DNA from 2 places in the Clostridium moutaii genome. Region 2 is predicted to be linked to the other one. Evidence: a T-box and tRNA genes for the amino acid it is inferred to sense, from the RefSeq annotation. Region 2 holds a T-box; the other holds one or more tRNA genes.
The links. A T-box is a leader RNA that pairs with one kind of tRNA and senses whether it is charged. The one in region 2 lies ahead of thrS (threonine--tRNA ligase), so its partner is inferred to be a tRNA-Thr.
Positions count from the first base shown of each region.

Region 1: it has a tRNA-Thr gene. The T-box ahead of thrS (threonine--tRNA ligase) is inferred to sense a tRNA for this amino acid. The anticodon was not compared.

Region 1 covers NZ_JBGEWD010000010.1:28,547-37,144, reverse strand. The annotation lists gene AB8U03_RS11230 (glycerophosphodiester phosphodiesterase) at 1-682, opposite strand, end outside; gene AB8U03_RS11225 (ABC transporter substrate-binding protein) at 712-2,061, opposite strand; gene AB8U03_RS11220 (carbohydrate ABC transporter permease) at 2,116-2,937, opposite strand; gene AB8U03_RS11215 (carbohydrate ABC transporter permease) at 2,970-3,884, opposite strand; TPP riboswitch at 4,252-4,351, shown strand; gene AB8U03_RS11210 (thiamine-binding protein) at 4,536-4,844, shown strand; gene thiW (energy coupling factor transporter S component ThiW) at 4,850-5,353, shown strand; tRNA gene AB8U03_RS11200 (tRNA-Thr) at 5,532-5,607, opposite strand; gene AB8U03_RS11195 (replicative DNA helicase) at 5,743-7,077, opposite strand; gene lonC (Lon family ATP-dependent protease) at 7,143-8,598, opposite strand, start outside.
Region 2 covers NZ_JBGEWD010000007.1:187,754-196,351, forward strand. The annotation lists gene thrS (threonine--tRNA ligase) at 1-1,688, opposite strand, end outside; T-box leader at 1,750-1,973, opposite strand; T-box leader at 2,049-2,270, opposite strand; gene ytxC (putative sporulation protein YtxC) at 2,339-3,241, opposite strand; tRNA gene AB8U03_RS09385 (tRNA-Val) at 3,511-3,586, shown strand; tRNA gene AB8U03_RS09390 (tRNA-Asp) at 3,596-3,672, shown strand; tRNA gene AB8U03_RS09395 (tRNA-Phe) at 3,676-3,751, shown strand; tRNA gene AB8U03_RS09400 (tRNA-Gly) at 3,762-3,836, shown strand; tRNA gene AB8U03_RS09405 (tRNA-Cys) at 3,847-3,920, shown strand; gene AB8U03_RS09410 (DUF2000 domain-containing protein) at 4,470-4,895, opposite strand; partial or broken gene AB8U03_RS09415 (helix-turn-helix domain-containing protein) at 4,892-5,734, opposite strand; gene AB8U03_RS09420 (pyridoxal phosphate-dependent aminotransferase) at 5,955-7,118, shown strand; gene dapB (4-hydroxy-tetrahydrodipicolinate reductase) at 7,165-7,911, opposite strand; gene dapA (4-hydroxy-tetrahydrodipicolinate synthase) at 8,070-8,598, opposite strand, start outside.

The DNA of each region.
Region 1 (8,598 bases), on a different contig from region 2:
TGGGATAATTTGTTATGATACCATCTACTCCTAGATCTATAAGCTTTTTCATATCATTTTTTCTATTCACCGTATAAGTGTTTATGAGTATACCGCTTTTTTTAATATCCTGAACTATTTTTGCATCCATAACCAGTGAAAAAAGTGGATGAAGTGCATCAGCTCCCATTTTCTTCGCATATTCTTCCGGTTTATAAATAGCTGTTCCATATAATAATCCTGTTTTTATACTATTGTCATACTGCTTCACTTTTTGCATAGACTTATGATTAAAAGAAGATATTATCACATTTTTTTCTAGTTTATACTGGTATATCTTATCTATCGTATTTTTTTCTAAATTATTGTAATGAATAATATCATTTTTAAGTTCAAGATTTAAAAGCAGATCCTTATCCTTCACATAACTTAACAGCTCATCCAAACTGGGAATTTTTTCTCCTTCTCCAGCATTAAATTTCCTTATTTCTTCATAAGTATGGTTCCTTATAAACCCACTTCCATTTGTAGTTCTATCTATAGTTTCATCATGACATATAACTATAACACCGTCTTTTGTTACATGCAGATCCGTTTCTATTCCATCTGCACCTGCCTCTGCTGCCTTCTTAAAAGACAGCATTGTATTCTCAGGATACAATCCGCTAAAACCCCTGTGCGCAATATTCAAAGTTTTAATCATACTTCTAATCGCCTCTTTGTTCTTATATATTATTTCTTATTATCCTGATTATATTTTTGGATAGTCGAATTTATGCTGTCCGCTGAATTTTTTACAGCCTGTTCAGCAGATTGCTTGTTTTGAAGCATTTGCTCTATATTGGATTCAACAGTCTGCCTTGCCTCAGGAAATACTGACATAAGTGCTCCTTTAGCTGTTTTAGGTGACGCATGAAGCTGATCTATAGCAGTTTGAAACTGTGGTTTTTTCTTTAAATTATCCTTCATAAGTTGTACATCATAGGCTTTTTTAGTTACAGGAAAATATCCTGTCTGCGTAGCCCAATAAGCCTGTTCATCAGGTGATACCATATATTTTATAAATTCCCAGGTTGCCTTTTCTTTTGCACTGTCTTTACTGTCAAGCGCCCATAATGAAGCCCCACCTATTGAAACACCTCCATCCTGTGTTCCATCAAAGGATGGTAAAAATCCAGTTCCAACCTGAAATCTTCCTCCAACACCGCTCAGTACAGCTGATAAATCCGCTGTGGATTCAATATACATAGCGGTTTTACCTGCTATAAATGCATTTTCCGTATCATCTTCATTTCTTCCAAAATTGCCTGCATTACCAGATTCAACTAATTTCTGCCATTCATTTAGCACTTTTAATCCTGAACCATTTTTATCAAATTCTACAGCTGTTGGAGCTTTTTCCCTTCCATTGCCGTTATTTGCATAATTTTGTCCCTGCTTAATTATAAATTGTTCAAAAAACCAACCGTATATAGCCATTGAATATCCATATTGGGTAACTTTTCCAGAGCCATCCTTTTTAGTTAATTTTGCTGCTGCACTTTCAAGCTCTGAAAATGTCTTAGGTGGATTATTGGGATCCAATCCTGCTGCTTTAAAAGCATCTTTATTGTAGTATAGTATAGGAGTTGATGAATTAAAGGGCATTGAATACAATTTATTATTTACAGTATAATATCCTTCTATATTTGGTTCCAAATTTGATGTATCATATTTTTCACTGTCTATAAAATCCTGCATCGGTTTGACCCACCCGCTGTCTATCATAAATCTGGTACCTATATCATAGGTTTGCATGACATCAGGTCCATTTTTTGTTCTTTCTGCACTTTTCAATTTATTTATAGCTTCATCATATTTTCCCTGATATTGTGCATTAACCTTGATATTCTTGTGAGAACTGTTGAAGTCATTTACCATCTTTGTAAGTGCCTGACCATTTTTGCCGGACATTGAATGCCAGAATGTAATCTGTACAGGTTTGCTGCCGCCTGAAGCCTGACCTCCACTATTGACACAACCAGTTAAGGCACCTACTGCCATCAATGAAACCATTAATAAACTTATAAATTTCTTTTTCATTATCTTTCTCCCCTCAAAGTTGATTACTTGCATGTAATTTATATAAGTTCATAATTAGCCTTTTACTGCACCGGATGTCATTCCTTCTATGAGCTGTTTCTGACCAAATATGAAAATTATAATTGAAGGCATTAGTACCATTATAATACCAGCCATTATCAATCCAAAAGACTGATTTTCAGAAAACTGCAGCATGCTTATACCTATCTGCACAGTTCTGCTGCTATCTTTGCTGGTTACAAGCAGCGGCCAGAGATACTGATTCCATGTAACTAAAAAAGTGTACACACCAAGAGATCCTATAATAGGTCTTGACATTGGAAACACTATTCTAGTAAAAAACTTGAAGCTGTTGCAACCATCTATTTTTGCAGCCTCGTAAAGTTCTCTGGGAAAAGTAAGATAATACTGCCTCATCATAAATATTCCCATAGCAGCACTTAAATACGGAATGATAAGTGCTTTATAGCTGTCCAGCCATCCAAAAGATCCAACGGTCAAATAATTGGATATCATAATGGATTCCGCCGGTATCATCATAGTTGCAATAATGATTATAAATAATATTTTTTTACCCCTAAAGTTAAAAAATGAAAATGCAAAAGCCGCTAAACACGATGTTGCAACTTGTCCTACAGTTACTCCTAAAGATACGATAAAACTGTTGATTATAAATTTTATTATAGGTGCTGCATTTAGTGCATCTATATAATTTTGAAAATATAATTTTTTAGGTATCAGTTTCGGAGGATAGGAAAATATCTGATCGGGGGGCATAAAGCTAATAGCTAAAGCATATAAAATAGGAGATATTGCTATCAAACCAAATACTGTGTTTACTATATAAAGGACTGTTTTATTTATACTTTTTTTCATATATTATACCTTCCCATATTTATTTTTAGTTTCTATTTATAAAACACCTTTTTATCCTCATATCTGAATTGAATTAATGTTATTACAAGCATCAATAAAAACAAAATTATTGATTCCGCACTTGCTATGCCAAACCTGTTGTTAAAAAACGCATTTCTATAAATAGAATAGACAAGTACATTGGTAGCTTCCCCAGGTCCCCCCAGTGTCATTATATTTATCTGTCCAAAGGTTTGAAATCCATTTATAATATTGATAATCAGTACAAAAAAAAGTGTAGGTGAAAGGCATGGCAATATTATATTTTTTAATTGTTGAAAATAACTTGCTCCATCTATAGATGCACTTTCCATTAACTTCTTCGGAATATTTTTAAGCCCAGAAGTTATAAAAATAAAATTTATACAACTGTTGAGCCATATGCCAACTATGGAAACTGCAATAAATCCCCAGAACGGGCTCGTAAGCCATCCTATATTCCTTTTAAACAAAAAATTTATAAACCCTATACTTGGATTAAATAGAAGCATCCATATTATTGCAGCTGATGCGGAAGACACTGCCATAGGCATGGCATACATAGTGCTGAATAACCCTTTGAATTTTAATTTGTTGTTACATACAAGTGCTAACATCAGTCCAATTAATATAGACGGTATTGTAGTCACAATGACATATTTGAAAGTGACAATCACGCTATTAATAAAAGAAGGATCTTTAAATAAATCAACATAATTAGATAATCCAGCAAAAGAACTTGTCTCTCCCTGGGCATTTGTATTAAATAAACTTAAATATATAGTTTTGAAAAATGGGAAATAAGTAAATCCTATAAATATGCCTATGCAAGGGATAATATATAAATATGGTTCCAAAATATTTATAATTTTTTTCTTTTCAACAGTTTTATTTTGAGTTAAATTCATCTGTTGTGCTGCTTTTTCCATTTAGATACCTCCATTAATTTTATTTACAAATATATACTACCCCACCAATATTAATAAAGGTTTATATTATGGTTAAATATATTTAACAAATACTTATGCAGTATGATCATAAACTTTTATATATAAAAATACCCACTATAACCAGTGGGTGACCTTTAACATCTTCTTCTGCATTCCTTTTATTGTTTTAAATTGAAATTTAGATCTGTCAAGCTGAGCATACATTAATAGATATCACGTTTTATAGGAAATGAATCTCCATCTTTTCATATCACATTTAAAGAATTAGATAAAAATTTACCATTTTAAATACCTTTACAGGTATTGTCTTCCCAGCAAATTAGTGGTATAATTAAATAAAATTTAATAGTAGTTACAGGGGGACTAATATAGTTGAGAAGGATTAAAAACCTGACCCTTAGAACCTGTCAGTTAATACTGTCGTAGGAAGTCAAAACATAATTCTGATATTGGAATCAAGCTGTTTTAATCTATACGATTAGAACAGCTTTTTATAATATTAAACAAAATAAATAGCACTACATAACTTTTATGCAAATTTAAAAAGCATGAAAAGGGGTACACCACCGCGGGCGTATTTACTTTTTATGCTTTTTTTATTTATAAATAATATCTAGGAGGATTGATAAAATGAATGCAAGTGTAGCAATTCAGGTATTGCCAAAAGTAGAGGGTGAAGATGTAATCTCCATTGTGGACAAAGTTATTGCCTATATCAAGAGTACCGGTTTGAACATATTCGTAGGCCCTTTTGAAACCACAATTGAAGGTGATTATGACCAGCTCATGGATATAGTAAAAAGGTGTCAGATCATCTGTATAGAACAGGGGGCACCAAGTGTAATGTCCTACATTAAAATAAGCTACAACCCAGAAGGTGTCTGGAGTATTGAGAAAAAGACGAAAAAACATCATCCTGAAATGAATGGAGGCAAGTAAACAAAATGAAAAAATCCATTATCAAAAAGGAAGTTTTTACAGCACTGCTGGCAAGTATATCCTACGTACTCAGTACTTTTGTATCCTTTCCAAGAATGGCTCCATTTCAACACTTTGCAAATGTCATAGGTGCAGTTTTTCTGGGACCCCTCTGGGGATTCAATTGTGCTCTTATGACAGGACTTATGAGAATGATATTAAACGGAAGCACAATTTTGGCTGTAATAGGAGCTGTAGTAGGGGCATTTCTTTCAGGACTGCTGTACAAAAAATTTCATAAATTCATCTGGGCAGTAGTGGGAGAAGTAATTGGAACAGGAATTTTAAGTGCAATCATTTCATACCCATTTATGAGAGCTTTTTACGGACTTCCCAAAACTTCAGTCTTCACTTATATCCCCTTTTTCATTCCCGCATCCCTAATGGGAGCAACTTTAGGGTATATACTTCTAAAGGCACTTGATAAATCAAAGGTGCTTCCATATTTAAAGTCTCTTGTAAATAACTAAACAATCCTTTTTTAACATGGGCATTCATAAAACTAGCTTAAGTAAAGCTAGTTTTATTTTAGTCAAACTATTTTAGTTCAAAGGTCCCTTCTGGAATCGGAGGGAATTACCTTTAAATAAAAGCCTAGAAAAATATTGCAAAAACAACGGCTGTAGAAATTACAGCCGTTGTTTTATCTGGTGCTCCCAGCAGGAGTCGAACCTGTGACCTACTGATTACGAATCAGTTGCTCTACCAACTGAGCTATAGGAGCAAAGACACATTATTATTTTAATACAAATCCTGATTATAATCAAATATAAATTAATTTATTTTATAATATTATTGTCCACAAATAAGTATCAAAACAATAAGTCATTATGAATAATTTTTATAATGACTTATTGTTTTATTCCTGATGAATTACATCAAGATTTCCAAATTTACTGAACTGCCCCATCCATGCCAGTTTTACAGTACCTGTAGGACCATTTCTCTGTTTTGAAATAATACATTCTGCTACATTTTTTTCTTCTGTTTCTTTATTATAGTACTCATCTCTATATAAAAACATGACTATATCTGCATCTTGTTCTATTGAACCAGACTCTCTTAGATCTGAAAGCATGGGTCTGTGATCTGTCCTTGCCTCAGGGGCACGGGATAACTGAGATAATGCAATAACCGGACACTGCATCTCCTTGGCAAGAGCTTTAATTGATCTGGATATTTCCGATACTTCCTGTTGTCTATTTTCTGAACTTCTTCCTCCACTCATAAGTTGAAGATAGTCCACAACTATAATGTCTATACCCTGTTCTATTTTCAATCTCCTGCATTTAGATCTCATTTCCATAATTGATATACCCGCCGTATCGTCTATAAATATCTTTGATGCAGCCAGAGGTCCTGAAACCCTGGCTATATTTTCCCAATCTTTATCTTCTAGATCTCCAGTTCTAAGCTTTAGCATATCTATATGAGCCTCCGAACATAATAATTTATATGCCAGTTGCTCTTTTGACATTTCAAGAGAAAATATAGCTACCTTTTTTCCTTCTCTTAAAGCTGCATATTCCGCTATGTTCAATGCAAAAGTTGTTTTACCCATAGAAGGTCTTGCTGCCACCAAAACCATGTCTCCCTTTTGAAAACCGGAAGTTTTAGCATCCAATTCTCTAAATCCTGAAGCTATCCCTGTAGTTTCTCCTTTATTATTAAATAATCTTTCTATTTCTAAAAATCCTCTTTCAAGCACAGCATTCATGGATTCAAAATCTGAAGTCTTCATATTATTGGATAAATCAAATATAGATTTTTCAGCCATATCGATAGTTTTTTCTACATCATCCTGACCATTATAGCTTTCTTCTATTATTTTTGTAGAAGCTTTAATGAGCTTTCTAAGAGTAGATTTATCCTTTATAATTTTTATATAAGATTGCAAATTAACTGTGGACACGATGGATCCACTTAGTTCACTTATATAAGTTATTCCACCTGCGGCCTCAAGTTTAGATTTTGATTTTAAATTTTCTGTTAATGTTATTATATCTACAGCTACATCCTTTTTATATAGATCAAGTATGGATTCAAATATAACTTTATGGGCATCTTTATAAAAATCCTCAATTTTTAAAACTTGTATAGATTCAACTATGGCAGTTTTATCAATGAGCATCGAACCAATTACACTTTGTTCAGCTTCTATATTATGAGGTATGCTTTTAAAAGGTACATCCATGGAAACTTCACTCCTCAGCTTTTAATAATAAGTAAATTTATTTAGCTCTCTAATACCCATAATATCTACTTGAATACTATTTTTATAAGTTCTTCAATATTGGATATGACTTTGACCTTTATATCCTCAATATCCGCAGGTACTTCTTTTAAATTTTCTTCAGGCACCAATATAGTTTTTATTCCATTTCTTTTTGCACCATAAATCTTTTCAAAAATACCTCCTACAGGCTTTATATTACCTCTTAAGGATATTTCTCCTGTCACAGCTACATCCTGTCTTAAAGGTTTATCCAAAAGGGAGCTTATGATGCATGCCGTAATAGCAGCTCCTGCTGAAGGGCCGTCAATCTTCCCTCCTCCTATTATATTTACATGGATATCATAATCGCTTATATCTTTATCAGTAATCTTTCTTATGACTGAAGCGGCGTTAAACACTGAATCCTTTGCCATACTTCCTGCTGTATCGTTGAACCTTACAATTCCCTTTCCACTTTCCTTAGCCTTAAATGCCACTGATTCTATTTCTATAGTAGAACCTACATACCCCATTACACCCAATCCATAAATATGTCCTACCTCATATTTTTTCTTTGAAGTCACTTCCTCAAAAGAAACAAGTCTGCTTATGGATATAACTTTTTTTAAATCATCTACTGAGATGCTGATTTCATCTTTTAAGTCCCTGACTCCGCTATTATAAAGTACATAACCATAAGCATCTGATAATATGTTAACGGCTTTTCTTCCTTCAATAGTATATTTACTTATGAGCTCGGATACACCATCTTCAATTTCTATATGGAGCTTCACAGCTGCATTTTCTACTATTTTTTTTATATCTTTTGCAGAAAGAGGTTCAAAATAAACTTCAGTACATCTAGATCTGAGAGCAGGATTTATTTCACTGGGATCCTTAGTTGTAGCTCCTATAAGCAAGAAATCTGCTGGAGCTCCCTTTTCAAATAAATATTTTATATACTTGGGAATATTTTCATCATCAGGATCATAATATGAAGATGAAAATTCAACTCTCTTATCTTCCAGTACTTTTAAAAGCTTGTTTTGAAGCATTTCATCCAGTTCCCCTATTTCATCAATAAAAAGTACTCCTCCGTGTGCTTCTGTAACAAGTCCCAATTTGGGCTCTGGTATTCCAACTTCCGCCAGATCTCTTTTTGTGCCCTGATATATAGGATCATGTACAGAACCTAGAAGAGGATTTGTAATTTCTCTAGGATCCCACCTTAAAGTACTACCATCCACTTCCACAAATTTTGCATCCTTGCTAAAAGGTGTAAACTTCAACTTTTTAGCTTCTTCCAGTGCAATTCTAGCAGCTGTAGTCTTGCCCACTCCTGGTGGTCCATATAAAATTATATGCTGTGGATATGGTGATGCTATTTTCGAGAGTATTGATTTTATAGCTCTTTCCTGACCTATAATTTCTTCAAAGGTTTCAGGCCTTAAAAGCTTCTGGATATTTTTACTAAATACTTTAGAATCCAACACTTCCAGC
Region 2 (8,598 bases):
TGGTCTTTTAATTTTTGGATTACCTCTTTTGCATATTCTTTTTGATCATCAGTAATATCCATGACCTCTACCTGAACTGGTGCAAGCCAAGCTGGAAATGCCCCTGCATAATGTTCTATAAGAATTCCTATGAATCTCTCTATGGAACCAAATACAACTCTGTGTATCATAACTGGCCTGTGTTTTTCTCCATCTGCCCCTATATAGCTGAGATCAAATTTCTCCGGCATCTGGAAATCCAGCTGTACTGTCCCACATTGCCAAGTTCTTCCTATGCAGTCTCTTAAATGGAAATCTATCTTAGGTCCGTAAAAAGCTCCATCACCTTCATTAACTTTGTAATCAAGTCCTGCCACTTTTAATGCATTTCTCAATCCATCAGTTGCAGCCTCCCAATCTTCATCACTTCCCATGGAATTTTCAGGTCTTGTAGAAAGCTCTACAAAATACTTAAATCCAAATATCTTATAAAAATCATCTATAAGTTTTATAACCTGTATTATTTCATTTGTAATATCCTCTTTAGTAATGAATATATGGGCATCATCCTGAGTAAAACATCTTACTCTCATAAGTCCATGGAGAGCTCCTGATTTTTCATGCCTATGGACAATTCCCATTTCACCATATCTTTTAGGTAAATCTCTATAAGAACGTATGCTGTTCTTATAAATAAGTATAGCTCCTGGACAATTCATAGGCTTTATAGCATAATTTTCTCCATCTATCTTAGTAAAGTACATATTTTCCTTATAATGATCCCAGTGTCCTGACTGATGCCATAACTCTTCATTTAACAAAACTGGAGTCATTACTTCATCATAATCAGCTCTTCTGTGCATTTGTCTCCAAAAATTTTGAAGCTCATTTCTAATTATCATTCCCTTTGGATGGAAAAATGGGAATCCAGGTCCTTCTTCATGCATACTGAATAAATCCAATTCCTTCCCCAATTTTCTATGATCCCTTTTCTTGGCTTCTTCCATAAGTTTAATATAATCTTCAAGATCACTCTTCTTTTCAAATGCAGTTCCATATATTCTTTGAAGCATTTTATTCTTTTCGTCTCCACGCCAATAGGCACCTGCTATGGAAAGAAGTTTTATTGCCTTTACCTTCCCTGTAGAAGGTAAATGAGGTCCTGCACATAGATCTACAAAATCCCCTTGTCTGTAAAAGGATATAATTTCATTCTCTGGTAAATCCTTTATCAATTCCACCTTGTACGGTTCTTTTCTTTCTTCCATAAATTTTATTGCTTCTGCTCTTGGAAGCTCAAATCTTTCCAATTTAATATTCTCTTTGACTATTTTGTTCATTTCATTTTCGATCTTAACTAATAATTCCGGTGTAAATGAAAAATCTGCATCTACATCATAATAAAATCCTGAATCTATAGCAGGTCCTATAGCAAGCTTAACCTCCGGATACAATTTTTTTATTGCCTGAGCAAGTATATGAGAAGCTGTATGTCTCAATATCTTTTTTCCATCTTCATCTTCAAAAGTAAGAACTTCAAGTTTGCAATCTTCATTTACAGGATGATTTAATTCCACTATTTCACCATTTATTTTAGCTCCCAGTGCTTTCTTCCCCAGGGAAGTACTTAATTTCTTTGCAATATCACTTACCTTTAATCCTTTCTCTGAATCCAATTCTTTACCATTTTTAAGGCTTATTTTTATCATAATTGTTCCTCCTTATAAATCTATTTTAATTTAAAATTTATAAAAAAAATTCTTCCCAAATATAAGGGACGAATTTACCGTGGTTCCACCCAAATTTAACAGTGCAATATATAAGGCCATCTGTTATCTTTGAATCTTTAACGCAGATTAAACGGAAATACCTACTAAAATTCAGTATACAATTCAAAGGTGGTTTTCAATAAAATTATTTAAAGGATATTTCAGCTTAAAATCCTTCTCTCTTAAAATAATTTTTTATTTACTCTTCCTTTTCATGACTTTTTTCTTAATATTTAATAAAACATAGACACTTTACTTTTAATTGATATAAAAATAAATAATAAAAAAACTCCCCCCAAAATATGGGACGAGTATTACCGCGGTTCCACCCAAGTTAATAGTAAAAAATTTAATTACTATTCACTCTACCTTTAACGTGGGTTAACGGAAATACTTACTAAAATTTCAGTATACAACTCAAAGGTGGTTTTTCAATAAATTTTATTTAAAGGATATTTCAGCTTAAAATCCTTCTCTCTTAAAATAATTAATTTATTTACTTTTCCCTTTCATAGCCTTTATTTCTGTTTAAATTCATTATATTATTCTAAAATCAGTATGTCAATATGGGAATTAAAAATTTTTATAAATTATACTCTATTCAAATTGCTTTTTACGGATTTGCATATGCTGCAGCTGTTACAGAATTCAACTCTATCGGTAAAAACTTTTTCAATAGTATCCATTAATTCTGAATTTCTGCAATTTTCAGCACAATGAATTACTATCTTGTCCGGTGAATTGGTTATCAATGCACTTATTAAAACATCATCCAAATCTGAATTTATATTTTTATTGCATTTTAATGCTTTTAAGTCCTTAAAAAAGCTTTCTGTTATATCTCCTTCTTTATCTTTTATTATATATTTACCATCATTATCTATTATTATACTTAAATAGTCTATTTTACTTTCTTGAATTTCCACAAAATATTTTAAAAGCTTTATAAATTCATTGTATTCCTTATCCACCATATATTTCTCAACCACTTTATCAATTATACTTTCCAAATCATCTAAAAGTTCCCTGATTCTAAAAGTTATAAATCCCTCTATATTTATCTCATTATTTTCATTTATACAATTTGATATTTTATCCAGTATATCATTTCTCTTATTTATGCAAAAAATAGAATTTTCATCTATAATTGTCATTTTACCCTTCAATACTTTTAAGCTTTCCAGTCTAATTTCCTCTAATTCTTCATATTTTAGGAAAAAATATTCATCAGACAAAAAAGCCAGAATATCTTTTTCATAAAACTCATCTATTACTATATCATATATAATATTTGCAATATACATATTATATATATTCATAAGTTTGTTGTTTATTTCTCTATCACAAAATAGTTTAAGGAAGTGAGTATCAGACTCTATACTTTCATATATACCAATGAGCACGCCTTTATGCCTAAAATATTCTTTTAATTCTTGAATACCATGTATTACACTTTTCTTTTCCTTATTGTAAACTATAGTTGTTAATAGCATTATTCACACTCCCTTCAAAAATAGTATGTGTCTAAAAAAAATCTATATTCAAATTTCTATTGTCAAATATCGACATAACAAAATCAATATATTCAAAATAATATTTTAATATCATATAATATTTTAATACCATAAATAAATGATAAATAAAATCATATTATCAATAATTTTAAAGTTTGCTAAGGCTAGTGCAATTTTTTAATATAAAGTATTGACAATATATAGAACTCAATATATAATATGAATTGTCGTGGTGATAATGTGATTATGGGCGCATAGCTCAGCTGGGAGAGCATCTGCCTTACAAGCAGAGGGTCACAGGTTCGAGCCCTGTTGTGCCCACCATAATATTATGGCCCAGTGGCTCAGTTGGTTAGAGTGCCGGCCTGTCACGCCGGAGGTCGAGGGTCCGAACCCCTTCTGGGTCGCCATGTGGCCAGATAGCTCAGTCGGTAGAGCAGAGGACTGAAAATCCTCGTGTCCCTGGTTCGATTCCTGGTCTGGCCACCATTTAAAATATGCGGGAGTGGCTCAGTGGTAGAGCGTCACCTTGCCAAGGTGAACGTCGCGAGTTCGAATCTCGTCTTCCGCTCCATTTTTTATATGGCGCTATAGCCAAGTGGTAAGGCAGAGGTCTGCAAAACCTTCATCCCCAGTTCAAATCTGGGTGGCGCCTCCAAAGAAAATAAAAGATAGTTTAATCACTGATTAAACTATCTTTTATTTTTAATACTGGTTCTTTTGAATTGTAACTTTTTTTCATTTAGCAAAATATGGAATATTATCAATTCTAACCAGCATATTCATTTTTGGTGTTGTAATTAAAATTCTTAATGTTATAAAAATATATGGTCTAATTTCAGAAAGTAATTTACATTTATAAATTGGGGTATAATGGCATATGGAAAGGAATAAATTATTTGCAGTAGTAAATATCATAATTATATTTTTGACATTTTTTACAGGAAGGATTTCAAATTATAAAATTAAAAAGTAGTATAATTAACTACACTATACTTACAATAATAAGTGGCTGTTCGTCTCACTTATACCCTAAAATATTTGATCACAACTAGTTCGCAAGTTTCAATTAACACGAATTAAATTACTAGAGATTAATTAAGGATAATACTTATTTTCTCTAAGTATACTCACACCTACACTAAAGTTTAAATTTGCAGTCTATTCTATAAAAAATTATATCATATAGATTTTTTGCTAACATTGGCTATCTTAACAAAGGCATACTACCTGTTAGCTTGTTAACTTTTTTCTTATTACCAAAAATGGCAATCCCAAAATATGTATGTTGTTTTTCCAAAACAGTTGATACTTTCTGTAGATACTCACTGTAAACATTGCAACTTTGTGCAATATCCGAAAAGTCAACTGCAATAACATCATCAAAATCAGAAGTATATAATTTTTCTCTTAATTCTCTAATAATCTCTTTATTCCCCTTTAAAATTGGCACTGGGATTGTAATAATACCTAGATGTTTTTTCCCTGAAGCGTCAGCAACATCTTTGCCTACTAATTCAGGAATATGTTTTCCTAGAGTAATACCCAATATTGCTGATGCATTTGCAATCACTCCCAATGGAAGATCTTCATTTATTACCATAACACATTTTATATTTTCTTGTTTATTCATTTACATTCTCCTTTGTCCGTAAATTTGTCTATAAAAATATTCATGTATTGTTTTGGGGTTAAACCAATGAACTTTTTGAAAAATTTAGTAAAATGACTTTGGTCAGTAAATCCTGTACTTAATGCAACCTCTATTGGACTAACTCCACTTTCCAAAAATCTCTTAGCTTCATCTATACGAATGCTCTCAAGATAGCTATAAGGTGATATTCCCTTTTGTCTGGTAAATGAATGCACCAAATTGTATTTACTTATCCCTGTCAAATTACTCAGATTATCCAGTGTAATATTTTTCATATAATTTTTTTCCAAAAAATCGCATACTGTTTTAATCTCCGTATTTATTTCCTGTATAACAGCTACAGCTATTGGTTTAGCATATCCAGTTATCAATTGTTCAATTATAAACAAAAAAATTTCCTCTTTTTTAAAATCTTTTTCACCCTGCATGATCATAAGGTATAATTCCTGCAATTATGGCACAATATCATTATTGAATATTACTGGCTCTGTAAAATACGGCATATAATTTTTACCTGTAATTTCAAATACAGTTTGTTTCATTACATCAGGTTTAATATTTAAGCATCTATAATCAAGTGCCTTTCCATCAATCTGTTCACAAGTATGATTGTCATGAGGATTAAATAAAATTAAATCACCATTTTTAATATCGTATTCTTTATTTTTACAAGACAAATGTCGCCTTCCACTTTTAATAAAGCCAATAACATAATACTCATGAAAATGGTTTGGAAATTTCTGCTTAATTCCTTTAAAATTATAAGCTTCTATATTTAACTCCTTATCTAAATAAACAGTTCGAGTTTCCCTTTGCATTTTATAATACTCCCTTCTACTCGTTTCTAAAGATAACATAAATAAATCAATAATTCTTGTATGATATTGCATTACATACAATTAATTTTATCCACAAATATCATCATCCTCTTCAATATAATCTATTTACTATATCCATTTAAAATTGTAAAATATAAAAGTATAATTAAAATATATTAAAAGTAAAGGAAAAATAAATTTTATAGCAATTTAAAAATAGATGGGAAGTGTAAATTTGAATAGCATATCAAGAAATGTACAGTCTGTAGAAATTTCAGGCATTAGAAAATTTTATAATAAAGTCGTCCAATATCCAGATGCAATATCCTTGACTTTGGGGCAGCCTGATTTCAATGTACCTGATAAAATTAAAGCGGCTATGGTAAAAGCCATTGAAGATAACAAAACCTCATATACTTCAAATGCCGGTATCATAGAACTCAGGGAAGAAATATCAAAATATCTTGAAAGCTTTGGTATAAACTATACAAAAGATGAAATTTGCATTACAATAGGTGGAAGTGAAGCTCTTATGGACGTATTTACAGCTTTAATTAATCATGGTGATAAAATACTTATACCCGATCCTGCCTATCCTGCTTATGAAAGCTGCGTAAAAATTTTAGGCGGAACTGTATTAAATTATGACTTGAAAGATGACTTTTCCATTGACTTTGACAATTTGAAAAAAATACTCGAGCATGAAAAACCCAAGGCAATGGTTTTATCTTATCCCTCCAATCCCACAGGTGCCATTTTGTCAAAGGAGGATACAATAAAACTCTTTGAGCTGCTAAAAAATAATGAAGTTCTTATAATAAGTGATGAAATATACGCTTCACTCTGTTTTGAAAAAAATTACTATTCTATTTCACAGTATAGTGAAATAAAGGACAGAACCATATTGATCGGTGGATTTTCTAAAATGTTCTCCATGACAGGACTTAGAATTGGATATGTATGTGCAGACAAGTTATTTATGGATGAAATAATGAAGGTTCATCAATATAATGTATCCTGTGCACCATCTATTTCTCAATGGGGGGCTTACGAAGGTCTTAAAAACTGCATGAAAGATATAGATTATATGTGTTCCAAATTTATGGAAAGAAGAGATTACATGTATAATAGATTAAAATCCATGGGATTTTCTGTGAATCTGCCTAAAGGAGCTTTTTACATATTTCCATCTATAAAAAAATTCGGCATGAAAAGTGATGAATTTTGTGAAAAACTCTTAAAAGAAGCCAAAGTTGCGATTGTACCCGGATCCGCCTTTGGGACAAAAGGTAAAGGATATGTTAGAATATCTTATGCATACAGCATGGATAAACTTAAATTATCCATGGAAAAAATAGAATATTGGATTAACACTTTAAAATGACAAAAATGAATTCCCTACAGATGAATTGTGTAGGGAATTTTATTTTTTAGGAAATTACGTCTTCCATTGAATAAAGTCCACTTTCACGTTTATACATAAACTCACAAGCTTTTAAGGCCCCTACTGCAAACACTTCTCTGGAGATAGCCGTATGTTTTATCTCTATGGTCTCACCCTGTCCTGCAAATATGACTTCATGCTCTCCTACTATACTTCCTCCTCTTACAGCATGAATACCTATTTCATTATGGGTTCTTTTTCTAATTCCCTCTCTTCCATTTACAAAATTTATATTCTCTGAAATGGAATCCCTTATGGTATTTCCCAACAGTAATGCTGTACCACTTGGAGCATCTACCTTCTGGTTATGATGTTTTTCTATTATCTCTATATCAAAATTTTTATATAAAAAGGCACTTATATCCTTTAGTACCTTGTTTATCACATTTATACCTATTGACATGTTGGCAGATCTAAAAACTGGAATGTACTTGGATGCTGTACTGATTTTTTTTATTTCATCATCACTGTATCCCGTAGTACATAATATAATCGCTACATTTTTTTCCCTGCCATACTGCAAAAGAGAATTCAAAGCTTCTGGTCTTGAAAAATCCAATATTACATCCGCTTCTACATCACATTTAGATATATCTGGGAATATAGGGAATTTACCCTTTATACAGTTTTTATCCACTCCTGCCACTATAGATAATTTTGAATTCTTTTCTGACAAATCCGTTATTACCTTTCCCATTTTACCATTACACCCATTCAATATAATCCTAATCATTTACATCTCTCCTTAAAGTTCTTTGTAAAATTACTTTATTTCAGAAAATTCAAAGTTTGGCATATATAATTTAACGTGAAAGAAATTAGTCTTCCACGTTAAATCCAATAAAATAAACTTTCTGTATACATAATATTCTTAATATTTTTTATTATCTTTTATTTTAAAAGCCCATAATTTTTCAATTCTGCCTTTACAATTTCCAGATTTTCTTCTGACATACTGCAAAGTGGAAGTCTCAAATCCCCTACATCCATTCCTAAAATATTCATAGCTGTTTTTATAGGTATAGGATTTGTTTCTATAAACATAGAATTCATTAAGGACAGTGCCTTTAATTGTAAATCCAATGCTTCCTTTATATTTCCCTCTAAAAATAACTTGCACATATTATGCATATCTTTTGGAATAATATTGGCGAGTACTGATATAACACCTATTCCCCCCAATGAAAGTATAGGTATGGTTTGATCATCATTGCCAGAATACAAATCAATTTTATCCCCACATAGTGCTTTTATTTGAGCAATTTGACTTATATTCCCGCTTGCTTCCTTAACAGCTGCTATATTTTCTATATGGCATAATTTTTCAAGTGTTTTAGGTTTCAAATTTAATCCTGTTCTTCCCGGTACATTGTATATGACTACCGGAATTTTTATACTTGAAGCCACTGCCTTAAAATGC